Regions from separate parts of the Diaphorobacter sp. MNS-0 genome, predicted to be linked through region 2. Evidence: predicted binding sites of a transcription regulator. Region 2 holds the regulator's gene; each other region holds the start of a gene.
The links. Region 2 encodes FNR, which switches genes on or off when oxygen is low (the NO sensors DNR and NnrR bind a similar motif). Its sites were predicted from a motif close to TTGATNNNNATCAA; they were not measured.
Positions count from the first base shown of each region.

Region 1: K2L43_RS03545 (CZB domain-containing protein) is a predicted target of FNR. The motif match lies at 1,382-1,395, and genes of this name have one in related genera.
Region 3: K2L43_RS01485 (hemerythrin domain-containing protein) is a predicted target of FNR. The motif match lies at 910-923, and genes of this name have one in related genera.

Region 1 is NZ_CP080761.1:731,455-733,719, forward strand. It holds gene gspF (type II secretion system inner membrane protein GspF) at 1-184, opposite strand, end outside; gene K2L43_RS03540 (LLM class flavin-dependent oxidoreductase) at 246-1,277, opposite strand; gene K2L43_RS03545 (CZB domain-containing protein) at 1,475-1,999, shown strand; gene K2L43_RS03550 (GspE/PulE family protein) at 2,130-2,265, opposite strand, start outside.
Region 2 is NZ_CP080761.1:1,169,019-1,171,283, forward strand. It holds gene K2L43_RS05590 (IS5 family transposase) at 1-866, shown strand, start outside; gene fnr (fumarate/nitrate reduction transcriptional regulator Fnr) at 1,000-1,743, opposite strand; gene hemN (oxygen-independent coproporphyrinogen III oxidase) at 1,915-2,265, shown strand, end outside.
Region 3 is NZ_CP080761.1:316,904-319,168, forward strand. It holds gene K2L43_RS01475 (CsbD family protein) at 1-189, shown strand, start outside; gene K2L43_RS01480 (hypothetical protein) at 266-844, shown strand; gene K2L43_RS01485 (hemerythrin domain-containing protein) at 993-1,499, shown strand; gene K2L43_RS01490 (sensor domain-containing diguanylate cyclase) at 1,679-2,265, shown strand, end outside.

The DNA.
Region 1 (2,265 bases), 440 kb from region 2:
ACAGCCGCTGCGCCAGCGTGGGGGGTGTTCCGGGGGCGGTGCCAGCGGCCAGCACCTCCACATCCAGGGGCACCAGGGCCTGGGCGCGCAGCAGGCTGCGGGCGGCCTTGGGGCTGTCGGCCTCCAGGGTGCCGCGGCGCACATGGCCTTGGGCGTCCAGGGCTTCGAAGGAATAGGCGGGCATGCGGGAAAGTCAGCGGCGGTGGGCGAGCAGGGGCAAACTGGGCGGGCCGCAGTCGACCCGTTCAGCCCGCCATGGTAGCCGCTGCGGGTGACAGTGCCGCGTGCGCCTGGGCGGTGATGTCCAGCGAGCGCAGGCGCAGCGCCGGGTCGTACACGTCGCTCACCAGCATGAATTCGTCGGCCTGCGTGGCGGCCACCAGCGCCTGCAGGCCCTCGCGCACGGTCTGCGGGCCACCGACCACGCCGACCGCGAGGAAGTCGGCCACGGCGGCGCGCTCCTGCGGCGCGAGGCTCTGCAGATAACCCTCTACGGGCGGCTGCAGCAGTCCGCGCTGGCCGGTGAGGATGCCCAGCACGCGCTGGTAGGTGCTGCTGGCGAGGTACTGCGCCTCGTCATCGGTGGGTGCGGCGATGACGGGTACGCCGATCACCACGTAGGGCTTGGCGCAGGCCGGCGAGGGGCGGAACAGCCGGCGGTAGATGTCGATGGCCGCGTGCAGCATGCGCGGCGCAAAGTGCGAGGCGAAGGCGTAGGGCAGGCCCATCTGCGCCGCCAGCTGCGCCGAGAACAGGCTGGAGCCCAGCAGCCAGAGGGGCACCTGCGTGCCGGCGCCCGGCACGGCGGTGATGCGCTGGCCCGGCTGCGCGGGCGCCAAGAGCTGCTGCAGCTCGGCCACGTCGCGGGGGAAGTCGGCCTCGGTCTCCACGCGGTCGCGGCGCAGGGCGCGCATGGTGGCGCCGTCGGTGCCGGGTGCGCGGCCCAACCCCAGGTCGATGCGGCCGGGGTAGAGCTCGGCCAGCGTGCCGAAGGCCTCGGCCACCACCAGCGGCGCGTGGTTGGGCAGCATGATGCCGCCCGAGCCCACGCGGATGGACCGCGTGGCCCCGGCCACGTGGCCGACCAGCACGGCCGTGGCGGAGCTGGCGATGCCCGGCATGTTGTGGTGCTCGGCCAGCCAGTAGCGCTTGAAGCCCAGCGCCTCCGCATGCTGCGCCGTCTGCACGGCGACCTGCAGTGCCTGGGCCACGGTGCCGCCCTCGCGCACGGCCACGAGATCAAGCATGGAAAGTAAAGGTAGGGAATGTGTGGTCATGGCACCGATTGTGGGCAGCGGGTGAAATCCGTGCTGCGCCGCGGGTATGGGGGTTGCAGTGGTCCCCGCATGGTGCATAGCGTTTTGCTATTGATATACTGAATTTGTTTTAAATCAACACACGAAACATATTGTCACTTTTGGCGTCCTGTGCGACGCTGCCAGGAAGTGATGCACGGGGCGTGCGGGGAGTGTCTATGGGGTTCTTCAGCCGTTTGTTTCAGCCGCGTGCCGACGGCCTGGCCGCGCCTGAGGACTGGACTTCGCTGCCTGCGAGCGAGGCCAGCGCGCTGGTGCTGTACGACGAAGAGGCTTCGCGGCTCCTGGCGGCGTTCGACATCGAGGCTGCCATCGTCATGCACGAGCGCTGGTTGCCCTGGCTGGCCCAAGCGCTGGCGGGCGCGCGCGACGAACAGCTGCGCCCCGAAACGGTGGTGGACGACACCTGTTCCGAGCTGGGCCGCTGGCTGCACGGCAGCGGGCGCGTGGCGCTGGGGCACTTTCCTGCTTTCGACATGCTGATGCGCCGCCACCAGTACTTTCACCACCAGGCGGCCGTGCTGCTGACGCATCTGGCGCAGGGCGATCAATTGCGGGCCGAGCAGGCGTTCAAGAGCTGCCAGCATGCGTCGCGCCAGGTGGTGCTGCTGCTCAAGGAGCTGCAGCGCGGGCTGGACCACGGGAAGCGTTCCCCCCAGCCGATGGCCGCAGGTGAACGCTGAAATGCGCTATTTATATAGGAGCTACTAGCGCTTGTCTGTAATGGTTTTCAATGCAATTTGTATTGAAAACCCAGTCTTGGCAAGCGCGCCGCGCTCCTGTTTTTGAAAGGCGCCGCTGCGGCCTGTCCGCTCAGTCGCGCGTCACACGCAGCACTTCTTCGCGGCTGGTGATGCCGGCGTGGATCAGCCGCTCGCCATCGTCGCGCATCAGCGTCATGCCGCCGGCCAGGGCCTGGGTGCGCACCTCGGCCTCCGGGGCCTGGTTG
Region 2 (2,265 bases):
GCCAACTCATGGAGCAAACCCAGTACAACCTGCTGTTTCGCTGGTTCATTGGCTTGGCCATGGACGATGCCGTGTGGGTACCTACCGTCTTCAGCAAGAACCGCGAACGCCTGATCGAGCACGATGCGGTCATCGAGTTCTTCAACCAGATCGTGCAGCAAGCCCAGGAGCAGGAACTCCTCTCGGGCGAGCACTTCAGCGTGGATGGCACCCTGATCCAGGCCTGGGCGGGCCACAAGAGTTTTGTGCGCAAAGACCGCCAGGGCGACGACGATACCGACGCGGGGAACTTCAAAGACCAAAAGCGCAGCAACGACACCCACGAGTCCACAACGGACGCGGATGCAAGGCTGTACCGCAAGGGCAAGACGGCCAGTGAGTTGCGCTTCATGGGCCACACACTCACCGACAACCGCCACGGGCTGGTGGTCAGCGCCGTGGTCACACAGGCCGACGGATATGCAGAGCGCGAAGCGGCCAAGGCCATGATCAACGATGCGCGACAGGCACTGCCCGGCGATGACCCCATCACGATCACGCTGGGCGCAGACAAGGGTTACGACGCCAGGGAGTTCATCGACGCGCTGCAAGAGATGAACGTGCTGCCCCATGTGGCGCAGAACAAATCAGGGCGCCAGTCGGCAGTTCCTGACGCGATTGCAGACAGCGAAGGCTACGCCATCTCCCAGCAAAAGAGAAAGCTGATCGAACAAGGCTTTGGCTGGGCCAAGACGGTGGGGCACATGCGTCAGGTGGTGGTGCGCGGGATCAAGAAGGTTGATCAGCTGTTTGTGCTGACGATGGCGGGCTACAACCTCACGCGACTGCGCAGCCTGGGGCTAATCCGTCTGCAGGGGCAGGTGTAAAGGCAAAAGGGGCAAAAAACCGTGCTTTGCGACTGAAAGCAGGCGATTTTGAGGGGCTGATTTTCAGGATACGGAAAAATGCGGCTACAGCCGCTGAACAGGTTCGGACGCTGGGGAGTATTTCAGCAGCCTGTTAATGGCAGGCTTGCTGGCTGTTGACAATTCGCTTCAGCGCATCGGTATCGACGATGCGCACATGGCGCTGTTTTACTTCCACAATACCTTCTTCCACGAACTTCGAAAACGTGCGGCTGACGGTTTCCAGTTTCAATCCCAGGTAGCTGCCGATCTCTTCGCGTGTCATGCGCAGCACCAATTCGGATTGTGAGAAACCCCGGGCATGCAAGCGTTGTACGAGATTCAACAGGAATGCGGCAAGGCGTTCCTCGGCACGCATACTCCCCAGCAACAGCATGACCCCATGCTCGCGAACAATCTCGCGGCTCATGATCTTGTGCACATGGTGCTGTAGTGCCGTTACTTCGCGCGACAACTCTTCAATACGATCGAAAGGCATGACGCATACTTCGGCGTCTTCAAGCGCTACCGCATCGCAAGTGTGACGGTCGCTCACGATGCCATCCAGGCCGATGATCTCGCCCGCCATTTGAAAACCTGTCACTTGGTCGCGACCGTCTTCGGTGGCGACACAGGTCTTGAAGAATCCGGTGCGGATAGCAAAAAGGGATGTGAAGGGTTCACCGTTCCGGAAAAGCGTGCCGCCACGCTTGATCTTGCGTCGTACAGCAACAATGTCATCGATGCGCTTGAGTTGCTGGTCGTCCAGACCCACGGGCATGCACAGCTCACGCAGATTGCAGTTTGAGCAGGCAACTTTGATGGTCTGGAGATTCGTATGCATGGGAACCCTGTTCATGGCTTGAGCTTACCTCTGAACGGCTGGGAGACATGGAATGCCGTAGGCCGTTGGACGACTTTGAGCCGAAGTCAAATTGTCGCCACAAGGACCTTATGGGCGCTTGATCAACGTCAAGGACTCATGGGGGACTCTACGGCACAGTGATATGAAAGTGCAAGGAATCCCGTCATGACCGTTGTTACAACAGAGCTCCTGCGTCGCTTTGACGTCCCAGGGCCGCGCTACACCTCTTATCCGACTGCTGATCGTTTTGTCGAGGCTTTTGGCGAGCGGGAATACATCCTTGCGCTGCAGCAGCGTCGCGTGGGGTCGGTAGCCAAGGCGATGCCTTTGTCGCTTTATGTCCACATCCCGTTTTGTGAATCGCTGTGCTATTACTGCGCGTGTAACAAAATCATTACCCGGCATCCAGAGCGGGCAGAGGTCTACTTGCGTTACCTCAGCCGTGAAATCGACCTGCATACGGCGCACTGCGGTGTGGGTCAGCATGTGAGCCAGCTGCATTTCGGCGGCGGCACG
Region 3 (2,265 bases), 850 kb from region 2:
TGGAAGCAGTTCAAGGGCAAAGTGAAGGAGCAATGGGGCAAGCTGACCGACGACGACCTGGACGTCATCGCCGGCAAGCGCGACCAGCTGCTGGGCAAGCTGCAGGAGCGCCATGGGCTGGCCCGGGAGGCAGCCGAGGAACAGCTCAAGGGCTGGGAACAGCGCAACCCCGACTTCCGCTACGACTGACGCAACGCGCCGCAGGGGCACGACTCGCGCGCCCTGCGGGATCCAATTTCCATCACATTCATCTGGAGGACATTCCATGAAAAACGCACGCAATCTGCTGGCCCTGGCGGCCGCTGCCCTGATGGCCACTTCGGGCATGGCCATGACCAAGGAGGAATACAACGCCGGCAAGGACCGCATCGGCGCTGACTACAAGGCCGCCAAGGCGCAGTGCGACACCCTGCAGGGCAACGCCAAGGACGTCTGCATGAAGGAGGCCAAGGGCCGCGAGAAGGTGGCCAAGGCCGAGTTGGAAGCCCAGTACAAGCCCAGCGACAAGGCCACCTACAACGTGAACGAGGCCCGTGCCGACGCTGACTATGAAGTGGCCAAGGAAAAATGCGACGACCAGAAGGGCGACGCCAAGGACATTTGCGTGAAGGACGCCAAGGCCGCCCATGTGGCCGCCAAGGAAAACGCCAAGGTGCAGCGCGCGCAGGCCAAGCCCGCCGACTCCACCGCCGAGAAGCGCGCCGATGTCGCAGAGGCCAAGAAGGACGCCGCAGAGGCCCAGCGCGAAGCCAACTACAAGGCTGCGAAGGAGCGCTGCGACACCATGAGCGGTGACGCCAAGGACAAGTGCGTGGCCGATGCCAAGCGCACCCACGGCCAATAAACCGGCAAACACGTGCAGCCCCGCCTCTGGCGGGGCTTTTTTTGTCCCCCACCAGCGGCACCGACATGACATGTGTCAATACCGCCGGTGGCGGTTTTTCTTAAGCTCGCGCCGCTTCACAACGCCGCACAGGAAGGAAAGACCGCCCATGGCCGCATTGCAATGGTCCGAGGAACTCGCACTGGATCTGCCGCAGATGGACCACACGCACCAGGAATTCGTGGCACTGCTGCAGGCCGTGGAGAGCGCCGATGACGCGGCGCTTATCGGTGCCTGGGAAGACCTGGTGGCGCACACCGACGCCCACTTCGCCCAGGAGGACCGCTGGATGCAGGCCACCCGCTTTGCCGCGGGCAACTGCCACAGCACGCAGCACCAGGTGGTGCTCAAGATCATGCGCGAGGGCACCGACCGCGCGCGCCAGGGCGAGCTGCATGTCCTGCGCGAGATGGCTGCAGAGCTGGCCGTATGGTTCCCCCAGCATACGGACGCCATGGACGCGTCCCTCGCCCAGCACCTGCGCCGCGTGGGCTTCGACCCCGCCACGGGCAGCGTGCAGAAGCCGGGCGCGCTGCCCGACGATCTGATCCACGGCTGCGGTGGGGCCTGCTCTTCGGGTGACGACACCCCCGCCCAGCCCGCCGCCGTGGCCTGAACGATCGGCCGGCTCAGCAGAACTGCAAAACTGGGGCGGTGCGGCGCCGCGCCGGGTGCGTGTGGCGCGTGGCGACAGGTTGTGCCGGAGTGGCGCGGCGTGGCGTCCCGCGCCCGCCACGGCCGCTGTCGCGTCGCCCTGCTAAGCTTGCTGCGTTTTCACGGCCAGCCGGAGCCCCCATGACGCCGCATGAACCACCCGAAAGCGCGCTTTATCGCACCCTGCTCGAATCCACGCGCGCCATTCCGTGGAAGATCGACTGGGCCACGGCGACCTTTGCCTACATCGGCCCGCAGATCGAGGACCTGCTGGGCTGGGCGCCCACCAGCTGGCGCACCGTGCAGGATTGGGCCGACCGCATGCACCCCGACGACCGGGACCGGGTGGTCAACTTCTGCATTTCGCAATCCCAGTCGGGCGTGGACCACGAGGCGGACTACCGCGCGCTCACCACAGGCGGGGATTACGTGTGGATCCGCGACGTGGTGCATGTGGTGCGCGACTTGCAGGGCAATGTGGTGTCGCTCGTGGGCTTCATGTTCGACATCACCGAGCGCAAGCAGAACGAACACCAGCTGCTGCAACTGCAGCAGGAGCTGCAGGAACTGTCATTCCGCGACGGGCTCACGGGCGTGAACAACCGCCGCAAGTTCGACGCGGTGTACGAGCGCGAATGGCAGGAGGCGCAGCGCACCGGAGAGCCGCTGTCGCTGCTGATGTTCGATGTGGATTTCTTCAAGAGCTACAACGACCAGTACGGCCACGT